Bradyrhizobium sp. AZCC 1610: one gene and its partners. The protein of the gene in region 2 interacts with the protein of the main gene of each other region in a pairwise test. Links are inferred from orthologs where the notes say so. Each region holds a gene or a part of one and is shown on either strand. Other genes may lie near its edges.

The links.
Region 1: the proteins of V1279_RS33950 (region 2) and V1279_RS35380 interact in binary tests that used the Escherichia coli proteins (3 or more experiments, as listed by UniProt). The link is inferred for Bradyrhizobium sp. AZCC 1610 from one-to-one orthologs.
Region 3: the proteins of V1279_RS33950 (region 2) and V1279_RS18005 interact in binary tests that used the Escherichia coli proteins (3 or more experiments, as listed by UniProt). The link is inferred for Bradyrhizobium sp. AZCC 1610 from one-to-one orthologs.

The regions. Positions count from the first base shown.
Region 1 is NZ_JAZHRR010000001.1:7,221,314-7,226,173, forward strand. The notes cover bases 1,390-4,361. They hold V1279_RS35380 (P-II family nitrogen regulator), read left to right. Parts: upstream 1,390-2,692; coding sequence 2,693-3,031; downstream 3,032-4,361. Other genes in these bases: V1279_RS35375 (ammonium transporter), read left to right, coding at 1,390-2,385; V1279_RS35385 (ammonium transporter), read left to right, coding at 3,070-4,361. Also shown: V1279_RS35365 (DUF4339 domain-containing protein), read right to left, coding at 1-404; V1279_RS35370 (P-II family nitrogen regulator), read left to right, coding at 650-988; more of V1279_RS35375, read left to right, coding at 1,078-1,389; more of V1279_RS35385, read left to right, coding at 4,362-4,512; V1279_RS35390 (GFA family protein), read left to right, coding at 4,697-4,860. UniProt on the Escherichia coli protein: Involved in the regulation of nitrogen metabolism. Regulates the activity of its targets by protein-protein interaction in response to the nitrogen status of the cell.
Region 2 is NZ_JAZHRR010000001.1:6,931,291-6,936,505, forward strand. What follows is about bases 808-4,134. They hold V1279_RS33950 ([protein-PII] uridylyltransferase), read left to right. Parts: upstream 808-1,138; coding sequence 1,139-3,934; downstream 3,935-4,134. Other genes in these bases: V1279_RS33945 (OsmC family protein), read right to left, coding at 808-930. In the rest of the region: V1279_RS33940 (hypothetical protein), read right to left, coding at 1-265; more of V1279_RS33945, read right to left, coding at 421-807; V1279_RS33955 (hypothetical protein), read right to left, coding at 4,319-4,795.
Region 3 is NZ_JAZHRR010000001.1:3,631,204-3,635,933, forward strand. The notes cover bases 1,390-4,231. They hold V1279_RS18005 (P-II family nitrogen regulator), read left to right. Parts: upstream 1,390-2,562; coding sequence 2,563-2,901; downstream 2,902-4,231. Other genes in these bases: V1279_RS18000 (NAD(P)H-hydrate dehydratase), read right to left, coding at 1,390-2,199; glnA (type I glutamate--ammonia ligase), read left to right, coding at 3,153-4,231. Outside these bases: V1279_RS17990 (enolase C-terminal domain-like protein), read left to right, coding at 1-260; V1279_RS17995 (GNAT family N-acetyltransferase), read right to left, coding at 270-680; more of V1279_RS18000, read right to left, coding at 700-1,389; more of glnA, read left to right, coding at 4,232-4,562. UniProt on the Escherichia coli protein: P-II indirectly controls the transcription of the glutamine synthetase gene (glnA). P-II prevents NR-II-catalyzed conversion of NR-I to NR-I-phosphate, the transcriptional activator of GlnA. When P-II is uridylylated to P-II-UMP, these events are reversed.

The sequences.
Region 1 (4,860 bases), 290 kb from region 2 along the record:
GCGAAGCTAAGGTTCGGCCGTCCCGGCACTTGCACACACGGTACAATCCACTTGAGGTACCACACCAGGGCCCACGGGGCCGGGATGATGAGGATGAGCCCGATCACAAGCACGAGGCTGCGCCACGTAAACTCCAAGATTCCGAAATCGATCGACAGCGGGCCCCCGCTATAGCTTCCGGCCATTTGTGGCGGGCCACCGGGCTGTGCGAAAGCGGGCGGGGCTGATCCGCCGGGAACCAAGCCGGGAATGTCTCCGGCCCGCTGCCAGCCCGACATCCCCTCGGTCCAGACCAACGTGTCCGCCCCAACCATGCCCCGGGTAACGAGGTCGCGGAGCTGCGCCTCGGGATAGGGGCCCTGTTGCTGGCCGCTGGATGCATAAAACCACGATCGGTTCGACATTTTTGTCCCTTGAGCCGTGGAGAGGGGGAAGCCAGCCGGACGGCTGGCGGTGAAACCGCATTTTGGCGGACGATCCTACCGCCTGTACAGTGATCGATGTCACCAGCCCGAAATGTTTTCCCTTCTACCTGCAACTTTTTTGTGCCATTTGCCCGGAAAGATGCCAGATTTGCGTGGGCAGCGAGCCGCCGGGCGGTCAGCATGCCGAGTGCTCAAAAGATATCCAGGGAAATGAAGGCCTGACCATGAAACTCGTCGTCGCGATCATCAAACCCTTCAAGCTTGACGAGGTGCGCCAGGCGCTGACGGCCATCGGCGTCCACGGCATGACGGTGACCGAGGTCAAGGGATACGGCCGCCAAAAGGGCCACACCGAAATCTATCGCGGCGCCGAATACGTCGTGAACTTCCTGCCCAAGCTCCGAATCGAAATCGCGGTCGCCTCGGACGTCGCCGACAAGGCGGTCGAAGTCATTACCGCGAACGCGCGCACCGGACAGATCGGTGACGGCAAGATCTTCGTCACGCCGATCGACCATGCACTGAGAATCCGCACCGGCGAGACCGATAGCGACGCGCTCTGAGACATCACTGAATTGAAGGCGCGGCGGCAACGACGCTGACGGGCAAGCCAAGAAACGACAACGAAACGACAACACGCCGGGGGAATTCCATGGGGGCACCATCGTATCGTGCAGCGGGGAATGCTGCGCTCATCACTCTTGCGGCGAGCTCGCTCGCGACGCCGGCCGTGGCCGCCGAAACGTCCACCATCAATGCCGCCGACACCGCGTGGATGATCGTCGCCACCGCGCTGGTATTGATGATGACGATACCGGGTCTGGCGCTGTTCTATTCCGGGATGGTGCGCAAGAAGAACGTGCTGGCGACAATGGCGCAGAGCCTCGCTGCCGTTGCGATCATCTCGATCCTCTGGGTGGCGTTCGGCTATTCGCTGGCCTTCGTCGGCGATGGTCCATGGATCGGCACGCTCGATCGCTGGTTCCTGATCGGAATGACGATGGAGAGCGTCAACCCGGCGGCGAAGACGATACCGGAAGCGCTTTTCATGCTGTACCAGATGACGTTTGCGATCATCACGGTGGCGCTGGTGGCGGGTGCGGTGGCGGACCGGATGCGGTTCTCGGCCTATCTGCTTTTTTCCGTCGGCTGGTTCACGTTCGTCTATGTGCCGCTCGCGCACTGGGTGTGGGGCGGCGGATTCCTCGGCACCATGGGCGTGCTGGATTTTGCCGGCGGCCTCGTCGTGCATCTTTCCGCCGGCATCGGCGGTCTGGTTGCCGCGATGGTGATCGGCCGGCGCCAAGGCTATGGTAGCGAGAACCTCGCGCCATTCGATCTGTCGCTTGCCGTGATCGGCACCGGATTGTTGTGGGTCGGCTGGTTCGGCTTCAATGGCGGATCGGCGCTGGCCGCGAACTCGCGCGCGGTCATGGCGATCACCGCGACGCATCTGGCGGCTTGCGCCGGCGCGCTGACCTGGGCCGCGATCGAATGGGCGACACGGCGCAAACCATCGGTGCTCGGCATGATCTCAGGCGCCATCGCCGGTCTTGGCACCATCACGCCGGCCTCCGGATTCGTTGCGCCGTGGCACGGCGTCATCATCGGCGTCGTCGCGGGAACCCTCTGCTTCTGGGCCTGCACCTGGCTCAAGCAGCGCTTCAAATATGACGACTCGCTCGACGTGTTCGGCGTCCACGGGGTTGGCGGACTGACCGGCACATTGCTCGCCGGCGTTTTTGCGGTGAACGCGATCGGCGGCACCGCAGGCCTGATCGAGGGCAATGCGCAGCAGGTCCTGATCCAGCTCTATGGGATCGCCGCCACGCTGGTGTGGTCCGGCGGCATGACCTTTGTGCTGCTCAAGCTGGTGGGCATGTTCGCGCCGCTACGGGTGTCGATGCAGCAGGAGCTGGAAGGCCTCGATATCTCGCAGCACGGCGAAGCGCTGCAATAGGCCACCCACCCCGTTACCACTTCCTTGCACTGCCTCTGAGCAGGGATTGCGTCGCTGAACAGCGCCTGCCCACGATTTGGGCAAGCCTGACTACGCTTTGGGCGCGACGGAATGGCGCAGGAACGTGCAATTCCCGCAAAGGGCGAAAAGGGCCGGATTCATAGTCTGTTAGGGAACGGCTTCGATCTGGCACGGCATTTGATTCTAAGGGTCCTGGCTGTGCCCGCGTAGTGAACATCTCCGCGTGGTGAATCTCAGTCGAGAACGCCCGGTCGGTCTGAACCGGGCCCAAGCGGGGACAATACCCATGAAAATTGTTATGGCGATCATCAAGCCATTCAAGCTCGAAGAAGTCCGGGATGCCCTGACCGCCATCGGCGTTCATGGTCTCACGGTGACGGAAGTCAAAGGCTATGGCCGCCAGAAGGGCCACACGGAAATCTATCGCGGCGCCGAATACGCCGTGAGCTTCCTGCCCAAGATCAAGATCGAGGTCGCTGTCGCCTCGGATCAGGTCGACAAGACCATCGACGCCATCACCTCCGCTGCCAAGACCGGCCAGATCGGCGACGGCAAGATCTTCGTCATCAACCTCGACCATGCGGTGCGCATCCGCACGGGTGAGGCGGATGCCGCGGCCCTCTGATTTCGCGCTCAAACCTTACCACTTAGGAGTAAAACCAAATGACGTTTAAACGTCCCTATAGCGCGGGATTGGCAGCCCTCGCAGTCGGCCTGTTCGCCGCGACCGCTGCCTACGCCGAGCCAACCGTCAACAAGGGCGACAACGCCTGGATGCTGACGTCGACAGTGCTGGTGCTGTTGATGACCATCCCGGGCCTGGCGCTGTTCTATGGCGGTCTCGTCCGTTCCAAGAACATGCTCTCGGTGCTGATGCAGGTCTTCTACACCGTCTGCATCGTCGTCCTTCTCTGGACGCTCTATGGCTACAGCCTCGCGTTCACCGGCGGTTCCGACTTCATCGGCGGCTTCTCCAAGGCCTTCCTGATGGGCGTGACGACGGATTCGAAAGCCGCGACCTTCAGCGTCGACGCCAACATCACCGAGCTCATCTACATCTGCTTCCAGATGACCTTCGCGGCGATCACCCCCGCCCTCATCGTCGGCGCCTTCGCCGAACGCATGAAGTTCGCGGCGGTCGCGCTGTTCGTCCCGCTCTGGGTCACGCTGATCTATCTCCCGATCGCGCATATGGTTTGGTATTGGCCAGGACCGGACTTGATCACGGATGCAGCCAAGGCGCTTGCCGCGGCGGCTGATGGTGCGGCGAAGACCGCGGCGCAGGCCAAGCTCGACGAGATCAATGCCGACGCCGGCTGGATCTTCAAGAAGGGCGCGATCGACTTCGCCGGCGGCACCGTGGTGCACATCAACGCCGGTATCGCCGGTCTGGTCGGTGCGCTGCTGATCGGCAAGCGCGTCGGTTACGGCAAGGAGCTGATGGCTCCGCACTCGCTGACCATGACCATGATCGGCGCTTCGCTGCTCTGGGTCGGCTGGTTCGGCTTCAACGCCGGATCGAACCTCGAGGCCTCCGGCGGCGCCGCGCTCGCCATGACCAACTCCTTCGTTGCAACCGCAGCCGCGGCGCTGGCCTGGATGTTCGCGGAATGGATCGTCAAGGGTCATCCTTCCGTGCTCGGCGCGTTGTCGGGTGCGGTGGCAGGCCTCGTGGCGGTCACGCCTGCGGCCGGCTATTCCGGTCCGATGGGCGCGATCGTGCTCGGTCTCGTGGTCGGCGTCGTCTGCCTGTTCTTCTGCACCGTGGTGAAGAACTCGCTCGGCTATGACGACTCGCTCGACGTGTTCGGCGTGCACTGCGTCGGCGGCATCGTCGGCGCACTCGGCACCGGCATCCTGGTGAATCCGGCGCTTGGCGGCACCGGCGTCATGGACTACGCCGCCGGCAAGATCGCCGACTACGACTTCGTTGCGCAGATGACCTCGCAGTTCTGGGGCGTCTGCACCACGCTGGTGTGGTCGGGCATCGGTTCGGCGATCCTGTTCAAGGTCGTCGACGTCATCGTCGGCCTGCGCGTCAACGTCGAAACCGAGCGTGAAGGCCTCGACGTCACCGAGCACACGGAGCGCGCTTACAACATGTAGGTTCTCCCGGGGCGCGATCCCCAAGGGGTCGCACCCACAACTCCGGTTCGGGCACATACCCGGCAATGCCCTGACCGTTGAGGGGCTCCAGCGCAAGTTGGAGCCCCTTTCTTTTTGGCGAAAAGGGTTTGCCAAACCGGGCGCGATCCGTCGAAATGCCGGCAACAGCACAGGGAGAAGCGCCATGAAACTCGAAGGCGGATGTTATTGCGGCAAGGTGCGCTATGTCGCTGAGGGCGAGCCGATGATGAAGGCGCAGTGCCACTGCCGGGAGTGCCAGTACATCTCGGGCGGCTCGACCAACATGTTCCTGCTGATGCCGGTCGCCGGCTTCAAGTATACCGGGCA
Region 2 (5,215 bases):
GCGCCAGCACGACATAGGTCAGCCCGAGGAAGATCGTCGCGGCGTTGATCGGCAGGCTCGCCAGCGCGCCCTCGGCGATGAAGGCCGCGTCATGATCGAGCGCGAGGAACACGTAGGACGGTCCCGCCGAGATCGGCAGCGTCGCGATCAACGCGCCGATCACCGGGCCCGATCGCTCGGTGACAATCGAGGCCGTCACCACGAACGCCGCGGTGATCGCCATGCGCAGGCCGAGCGTCAGGATGAAAGCGAGTTCGGGGGACATTCTCTATCTGTCGCCCCTGCGAACGCAGGGGCCCATACGCCGCGGCCTATCGATTATGGGAGGTGTGGGTTGATACTCCCCGCACCCATGGACTCCGGTGGCTATGGGCCTCTGCGCCCGTGCGCAATTGCGCACTAGGCAGGGGCGACACCGAACTAGACCCGCTTCATCGACACCGAGACTTTCGGGCCGTTCCTGATGGTCTGATAGACCACGCAATAGCGCTCAGTGAGCTTCAGCAGCAGGTCGAGCTTGTCCTGCGGCGCGTCGGTTCCGACCTCGAAGCGCAGGCGGATCTCCTCGAAACCGACCGGAGCTTCCTTGTCGACGCCGAGCGTGCCGCGAAAATCCAGATCGCCTTCGGCGATGACGGTGCCGCTTCTGAGCGGAACGTCGACGGCGGTAGCCACTGATTTGAGCGTCACGCCGGCGCAGGCGACGAGGGCTTCCAGCAGCATGTCGCCGGAGCAGAGCTCGAGGCCGGAGCCGCCGGTGGCGGGGTGGAGGCCAGCTACCGCCAGCGCGCGGCCGGTTTCGACCTTGCAGGCGATGCCTTCATTGTCGATCGAGCCTTTGGCTTTCAGCGTAATGACCGCGGCCGAGGGATCGGACTTGTAGCGTTCCTTGATCGGGGCCTGCATCGCGCGGAGTTCGGCAGCGTCCATCTTCGTCTCCCGACTTTGTTTGTGCATCGGATATAAAGGGCTATTGACGCGCTGTCATCACGGTCCCCCGCGGCCGCCCTATGCGGCGTCGGAAATCCACGCTTTTCCAACAGGTTATGGCTGGCATTCGCGCACGCGGCGGCATAGCTTTGACTTGACCGTACAATCGCCCGTGACAGCCCCTGCGCCGTCCGATATCGGGGAGATCATGGACAGCATCGTGATTGAGGCCCCTTCGGGCGAGGATGAACGTTTCGATACCACGCGGATCACCGCGGCGGTCGATGCGCTGGCCGAAAAACATGCCGGCCGCGAGGACGTGTTTCGCTCGGCGCTGGCCCAACTCCTGAAAGCCGAGATGATCACGGCGCGCGCCACCGCGCAGGCCGTGCTGCTGAAGGATCGCCACGGCCGCCGCTGCGCGGAGCGACTCTGCTTCATGCAGGACGAAATCATCCGCATCCTCTATTCGGCCGCCACGCGGCATCTCTATCGCTCGCATGTGCCCTCCGGCGCCGAGCGCATGGCCGTGGTGGCGACCGGCGGCTATGGCCGCGGCCTGATGGCGCCGGAATCCGACATCGATCTGCTGTTTATCCTGCCCTACAAGCAGACCGCCTGGGGCGAGCAGGTCGCGGAAGCCATTCTGTATTGCCTGTGGGACATGGGACTGAAGGTCGGCCACGCCACGCGCTCGGTCGACGAATGCATCCGCCAGGCGCGCGGCGACATGACGATCCGCACCGCGATCCTGGAGACGCGATTTTTGACCGGCGACCAGCCGCTCTATGACGAACTGGTCGCGCGGTTCGACAAGGAGGTGGTGCAGGGCACGGCTTCGGATTTCGTCACCGCCAAACTCGCCGAGCGCGAAGAACGCCACCGCCGCGCCGGGCAATCGCGCTATCTGGTCGAGCCCAACGTCAAGGACGGCAAGGGCGGCTTGCGCGACCTGCACACGCTGTTCTGGATCGCCAAATACGTCTACCGCGTGCGCGAGACCGGCGAACTGGTCGAGCGCGGCGTGTTCGACGCGCAGGAATACCGCACCTTCCGCCGCTGCGCCGATTTCCTGTGGTCGGTGCGCTGCAACCTGCATTTCGTTTCCGGCCGCGCCGAGGAACGATTGTCGTTCGACATGCAGCGCGAGATCGCAGTGAGGCTCGGCTACACTTCGCATCCCGGCATGCAGGATGTCGAACGCTTCATGAAGCACTACTTCCTCGTCGCCAAGGACGTCGGCGACCTGACCGCGATCCTGTGCGCCAAGCTGGAAGAAGAGCAGGCCAAGCCCGCGCCGGTGCTGAGCCGCATGGTGGCGCGGCTACGGCCGGGCATCAAGCGGCGGCGGGTGCCGGACAGTGACGACTTCATCATCGACAACAACCGCATCAACCTCGCCGCTGCCGACGTCTTCAAGCACGACCCGGTCAACCTGATCCGGATCTTCCATTTGGCGCAGAAGAACAACCTCGCCTTCCATCCCGACGCGATGCGCACGGTGACGCGCTCGCTGAAGCTGGTGAACGCCCAGCTTCGCGAAAATCCGGAAGCCAACCGGCTGTTCATGGAGGTCCTGACGTCTGACAACGCGGAGATCGTGCTGCGGCGCATGAACGAGACCGGCGTGCTCGGCCACTTCATCCGCGCCTTTGGCAAGATCGTGTCGATGATGCAGTTCAACATGTACCACCATTATACGGTGGACGAGCATTTGATCCGCTGCATAGGCCACCTGCAGGAGATCGAGCGCGGCGGCAATGACGAGTTCACGGTCGCGAGCGACCTGTTCCGCAAGATCCGCCCCGAGCATCGCGCGGTGATCTACATTACCACCCTGCTGCACGACGTCGCCAAGGGCCGCCTCGAGGATCACTCGATCGCCGGCGCCAAGGTGGCGCGGCGGCTGTGCCCGCGGCTCGGCTTCAACGCCGCCGATACCGAGCTGGTGGCATGGCTGATCGAAGAGCATCTGACGATGTCCACGGTGGCGCAGTCGCGCGACCTCTCCGACCGCAAGACGATCGAGAATTTTGCCGCGGTCGTGCAGTCGGTCGAGCAGATGAAGCTGTTGACCATCCTGACCACCGCGGACATCAGGGGCGTCGGCCCCGGCGTGTGGAACGGCTGGAAGGCGCAGTTGCTGCGCACGCTGTATTACGAGACCGAGCCGGTCTTGACCGGCGGCTTCTCGGAAGTGAACCGCGCGCAGCGCATCGCGGTAGCGCAATCCGAATTCCGCGCCGCCTTCACCGAATGGCCGGACGCTGAACTCAACGCCTATATCGGGCGGCATTATCCCGCCTACTGGCTCAAGGTCGACCTGCAACGCAAAATCCGCCAGGCGCGTTTCATCCGCGCCAGCGAGCAGGCCGGACATCAGCTAGCGATCAATGTCGGCTTCGACGAGGCGCGCGGCGTCACCGAACTGACGATCCTGGCGACGGACCATCCGTGGCTGCTGTCGATCATTGCAGGCGCCTGCGCGTCCGCCGGCGCCAACATCGTCGACGCGCAGATCTACACGACCACCGACGGCCGCGCGCTCGACACCATCGCGATCTCCAGGGAGTACGACCGCGACGAGGACGAGGGACGGCGCGCCACCCGCATCGGCGAGATGATCGAGCAGGTGCTGGAAGGCAAGCTGCGGCTGCCCGAAGTGGTGGCCCGCAAGGCGGCCAACCGCGGCAAGGTGCGCGCTTTCGTGGTCGAGCCGGAGGTCACCATCAACAATCAGTGGTCGGACCGCTACACCGTGATCGAGGTCTCCGGCCTCGACCGCCCTGGCCTGCTGTATCAGCTCACGACCGCGATATCGAAACTCAACCTCAACATTGCCTCCGCCCATGTCGCGACCTTCGGCGAACGCGCCCGCGACGTGTTCTACGTGACGGATCTGCTCGGCGCCCAGATCAACGCGCCGACCCGGCAGGCCGCGATCAAGAGCGCGCTGATTCATCTGCTCTCCATTGAAGACAACGTCGCGCAGCCGGCGGCGTGATGGGCCGTCCTCCCCCTGCGGCCCCACCGTCATTGCGAGCCATCCGGCGGCGCTTCGCGCCGACCGGGTGGCTCGCAATGACGTGGAGGTAGCGACGCACATAACAGCGTCATCCCCGCGCAGGCGGGGGATCCAGTACGCCGCGGCTTATCGGTTCAATCATTGACGTCTCTGGAATACTGGGCCACCCGCCCCAGTGCGCAATTGCGCACAAGGCGGGTGACGACAATTGAGTATGCTTTTGCGATCTCGCGACATGAACTGCCCGAGGTTTGCCTTTGACCTTGCCCTCCAAAGTCAGAGGGCGCAGGGAAGACCGGGTGCACGCTGCACCCGCGGTCTCGCGTGCTTCGCGCTTGCATGCGAGGCAGATCACTGTCGCGTTTAGCTGGCCCGTTTGGGATCAGCCCAACCATGGAGCTCGAGAGCTGTCAGGCTCGCTGCAACGAAGGTCAGATAGTTTGCCTGGGAAACCAGAATGCCCAGATCGAACAGATCAAGCATGGTTTCCCAAAGCTTCTCTCCCGGCGCGTCGATTGCTCGCTTGCCTCCGTCGATAACGGATAGCTGGAAGCTGCGCCCGCGCCTCCGACGCATTGCTTCGGGTTCGATGTCATCAGAGCAACAGATCAAGTGCAGATGTGCTTTCGTCATATCAATCCCCAAATCTGCGGTCGGTGATCGCCGGGTTACGGGTTTGACAACTGCGACGAGATATTTGCGTTCGGCGAGACGTCCGGTTGAAGGTCTCGCGTAAAAACCTTCCCGCAGGGCAATTCCAGAAAACTCTTGTGCCATCGGCTTATCCGACAAGCTTTCATCATTGAAACGAAACTGACCATTAAACGGAGGTTGATCCACACGTTACATTCGGTTCGCAGCATCATACCTAGGTTTGGGATCGCTATCCGGGCTGCGGCGGGCGATCGGCACTCCCGGGAGGCACGTCGGTGCACCGCAAGGACCGTTCCGGATCTTAATGTCTTCCGGAATATCGCTCCGGAGGTCCAAAAGCTGCTAGTATGCGGCCTGTTAGGAGGGCGACGTTGTCGCCGCTGATGATCGAGATCACCTAGCGACGCAGCGCCGGTCCGGGATGGCCAAGCCTTTTGTGCTGCCGATGATGCGCAACCAGACCATGAAATCCTGGCGCTCAGCCGAGCAATGGCTGCTGGGCGGCATGGTGCTGGCATTGGCTGCGGCGGCTTTCATTTGGCTTGTTCTCGGCCCCGCACCGGCGGCTCCCGCCTATTTGACCGCCGTCGTATTGCTCATCGCCTC
Region 3 (4,730 bases), 3.3 Mb from region 2 along the record:
GCGGCGGCGTCACCGGCTGGCTGCAGGTCGCAGCCCAAGCGGAAGCCGCCAACATTCCGATGTCGAGCCATCTGTTTGCGGAGGCCAGCGCCCATATGCTCGCGGTGACGCCAACCGCGCACTGGCTCGAATTCCTCGATTTTGCCAGCGTGATCCTCGCTTACCCGGCCAAGGTCGTCGATGGCACGGTGACCGCGCGAGGACCTGGGCTCGGGCTAGAATGGAACGAGACAGCGGTTGCGAAATATCTCGTCGGATAGGGCGTCGCCTCACAGGTGCGTCCAGAGATAGCGCACGTCCGGCTCCTTTTCTTCATTGCGGGCACCGTCGGTTTCCTCGATGAACGCGAAGCCCCGCGCTTCGTAAAAGCGTCGCGCCCTCACATTGCGCTGAAAAGTCCAGAGGTGCAGGCGCTCGGAAGCGCGTTTCGCGACATCGAGCAATTCGGTGCCGACGCCCCGCCCCTGCGCCTCCGGCAGTACATACAGTTGCTCGATCCAGTCGTCATGGAAGGCGATCATGCCCGTTATGACGTCGCGATCGAAAGTGCCCCAAAGCGTACAAGTCTTGAACATCCGCTCGCGATAAAACCACCGGTCTTCGTCATGCGTATGCATTCCGGCGAGCCAAGGCAGAGCGTGGTCGAAGGCGAGCCGGTGAACGCGCGCCGCGGCGTCCATATCATCGAGTTCGAGTTGCCTAATACTCAATCCCGAACTCGTCATAGAGCCGGCGGAACACCGCGGGCAGCACTTCGGGCAAATCTTCCGCAATCAGCCCCGGTCCCGCCTCGCGCGCGGCTTCGCCGTGCATCCAGACGCCGATGCAAGCGGCCTCGAACGCCGGCACGCCTTGCGCCAACATCCCGGCGATCATTCCCGCCAGCACGTCGCCCGCGCCCGCGGTAGCGAGCCAAGGCGGCGCGTTGGACGCAATGCTGGCGCGTCCGTCCGGTGACGCCACCACCGTATCCGGCCCCTTCAGCAGCACCACCGCGCCGCAGCGTTCGGCGGCGTCGCGCACCCGCTCCAGTTTGGAGCGGCCGGGGTGCTTGTTGCTGATGTCGCTGAACAGGCGCGGAAACTCGCCCTCATGTGGGGTGAGGACGACCTGCGGGTCCTCGGCAGCCTTGATCGATTCAAACAACCGCTCGGGCGCATCGGCAAAACTCGTCAGCGCGTCGGCGTCGAGCACGAGGCCGCGTTTCGCCGACAGCGCGGTATGGACAAGATCGCGGGTCCGCGGGCTGACGCCGGCACCCGGCCCGAGCACGACAGAACTGAGCCGCTTGTCATCCAGCATGTCGGCGAATTCGACCACGGTATCGACGGCGCGCACCATGACCGCCGTCAGCGCCGCGGCGTTAACCGCGAGCGCATCGCGCGGCGAGGCCACCGTCACGAGGCCAGCCCCTGCCCGCAACGCACCCCGCGCCGCGAGCCGCGCCGCGCCGGTCGACGCCAGTTCCCCCGACAGTACGACCGCGTGGCCGCGGGCATATTTGTGGCCGTCGATGTCAGGCACGGGAAAGGCTTTTTGCCAGCTTTGCGGAACGTTCTCCGACGTCTGCGGCCGGATCTCCTCGAGCACGAAGGGGTCGATGCCGATATCGGCGACGCGGACACGGCCGCAGTGCTTGCGCCCCGGCATCAACAGGTGCGCCGGCTTGCGGCGGAAGAAGGTCACGGTCTCCACGGCATTGATCGCAGCGCCCATCACCGCGCCCGAGGTGCCGTTGATGCCGCTCGGCAGGTCGACGGCGAGCACCGGCGCGCCATTGGCGTTGATCGCCTCGATCATCTCGATCGGGTCGCCCTTGACCGGACGATTGAGGCCTGCGCCGAACAGCGCATCGATGATCAGGGCCGGCTTGCCAATCGCCTGCGGGTTGAACGGCAGCACCGGATATTTCCAGCCACGAGCAGCGAGCGCGGCGTCGCCCTGCAGGCTGTCGCGCTCGCACAGCAGGATGACGGAAACCTCCCGGCCGCGCGCCGCCAGTTCGGCCGCCGCCACAAAACCGTCGCCGCCATTGTTGCCGCGGCCGGCGACCACCATGATCGGTCCTTCCCCGACGAGATCCATCGCGGCTTCGGCCACGGCTTGCCCTGCGCTCATCATCAGTGCGAAGCCGGGCGTGCCGGCGGTGATCGTCAACCGGTCGGCACGCTCCATCTCAGTCGTGGTCAAAACTTCCATGCCGAATCCTCGATCCGTCAGCCTTTTCCAGAGGCACATTCCGCCGTGTGCGCGGCTCGCTTAGCCCTCGACTGCATAGGAATTGATCGGTTTGCCTATTTTATAAGCTTCGCTATCATGCAACGTTCCGGCCAGACCTCTTCCATCTGCCTGTTAAAAGTCTGATAACGTTCCAAAATCAGGCGTATTAACAACTTGGCATAGACCCTGCTTTTGGGGAAGCCGGTTAGGAAACGGCTCACGATCGTCGCAGTTCGCGTCAATTATGAGCATTCCGGTGCTGTGCCGGAAGCAAGGATCAAACCAGACGGCGCCTCGCGCGACATCTGTACTCTGAATTTGGAAATGCCCGGGAGGCGCTCAGTGAAGAAGATTGAAGCCATCATCAAGCCATTCAAGCTCGACGAGGTAAAAGAGGCGCTTCAGGAAGTCGGACTGCAGGGTATCACGGTGACCGAAGCCAAGGGTTTCGGCCGGCAGAAGGGACACGCCGAACTCTATCGTGGCGCGGAATACATCGTAGATTTCCTGCCCAAGGTGAAAATCGAGATCGTGATCGGGGACGATCTGGTCGAGAAGGCCATCGACGCGATCCGCCGCGCCGCCCAGACCGGGCGCATCGGCGACGGCAAAATCTTCGTCTCCAACATCGAGGAAGCGATCCGGATCAGAACCGGAGAATCCGGGCTGGACGCTATCTAAGCCGGGTGCTATCCGAATTTTGCGACTGAAAAACAAGAAAAGGGCTGCTCCGGCGGCCTGATTTCGTTCGCGATACCTCAACCGATCGTCTGCGAAGTCTCGTTGTCGCTGGAGCGTTTTCAAGCGAAGTGGATACCGGTTCGCGTGAAGAAAACGCGTCAAAATAAACGACTGGAGCCCGGTTCTGATGCAATCAGAACCGACAAGGCTCCAGATTCCTGGAAACCGTCCCGCAGCCAAAAGGGGTATTCATGAAGACCGCCAAAGACGTCCTGAAATCGATCAAGGACAACGACGTCAAATACGTCGACCTGCGCTTCACCGATCCGCGCGGCAAGTGGCAACACGTAACGTTCGACGTCAGCATGATCGAGGAAGACACCTTTGCTGAAGGCCAGATGTTCGACGGTTCCTCGATCGCCGGCTGGAAGGCGATCAACGAATCCGACATGTGCCTGATGCCCGACCCGGTTACCGCGACGATCGACCCGTTCTTCGCCGAAACCACCATGGTCATCGTCTGCGACGTGCTGGAGCCGACCACCGGCGAGCCCTACAACCGCGACCCCCGCGGCATCGCCAGGAAGGCCGAGGCGATGGTGAAATCGTCTGGCGTCGGCGACACCGTGTTCTTCGGCCCCGAGGCCGAGTTCTTCGTGTTCGACGACGTGCGCTACCAGACCACCCCCTACAACACCGGCTTCAAGCTCGACTCCTCGGAACTGCCGATCAATTCGGATACCGAGTACGAGGGCGGCAATCTCGGTCACCGCATCCGCACCAAGGCCGGCTACTTTCCCGTGCCGCCGCAGGACTCGGTGCAGGACATGCGCTCGGAAATGCTCGGCGCCATGGCCAAGATGGGCGTCAAGGTCGAGAAGCATCACCACGAAGTCGCTTCCGCCCAGCACGAGCTCGGCATGAAGTTCGACACCATGACGCTGATGGCCGACCAGATGCAGATCTACAAATACTGCATCCACCAGGTCGCGCATATCTACGGCAAGACCGCCACCTTCATGCCGAAGCCTGTCTACGGCGACAACGGTTCGGGCATGCACTGCCACCAGTCGATCTGGAAGGACGGCAAGCCGGTGTTCGCCGGCAACAAATACGCCGACCTCTCGGAGACCTGCCTTCAGTACATCGGCGGCATCATCAAGCACGCCAAAGCGATCAACGCCTTCACCAACCCGTCGACCAACTCCTACAAGCGCCTGGTCCCGGGCTATGAAGCCCCCGTGCTGCTCGCCTACTCCGCGCGCAACCGCTCGGCCTCCTGCCGCATTCCCTACACGGCGAACCCGAAGGCCAAGCGCGTCGAAGTCCGCTTCCCCGACCCGATGGCCAACCCCTATCTCGGCTTCGCCGCGATGCTGATGGCCGGCCTCGACGGCATCAAGAACAAGATCGATCCCGGTCCTGCGATGGACAAGGACCTCTACGACCTGCCGAAGGAAGAGCTGAAGCAGATCCCGACGGTGTGCGGCAGCTTGCGCGAAGCGCTGGAAAATCTCGACAAGGACCGCGCCTTCCTCAAGCACGGCGGCGTGTTCGACGACGACTTCATCGACAGCTTCATCGAGCTGAAGATGACCGAAGTCGAGCGCTTCGAGATGACCCCGCACCCGGTCGAATTCGACATGTACTATTCGCAGTGATCCCGCGCGGCGTTCGCGCCGCAGGCATCACCGTCCAACAATGCGAAAGGCGCTCCTTGCGGGGCGCCTTTTGATTTTGTGGCGGTCATTTCCGCTCGCGCTCAAAGCAATCCGGGTTCCCGCGTGATCTTGCGGTTCCCGAATCCCAGTGAAGTCAAAATCTCTCCT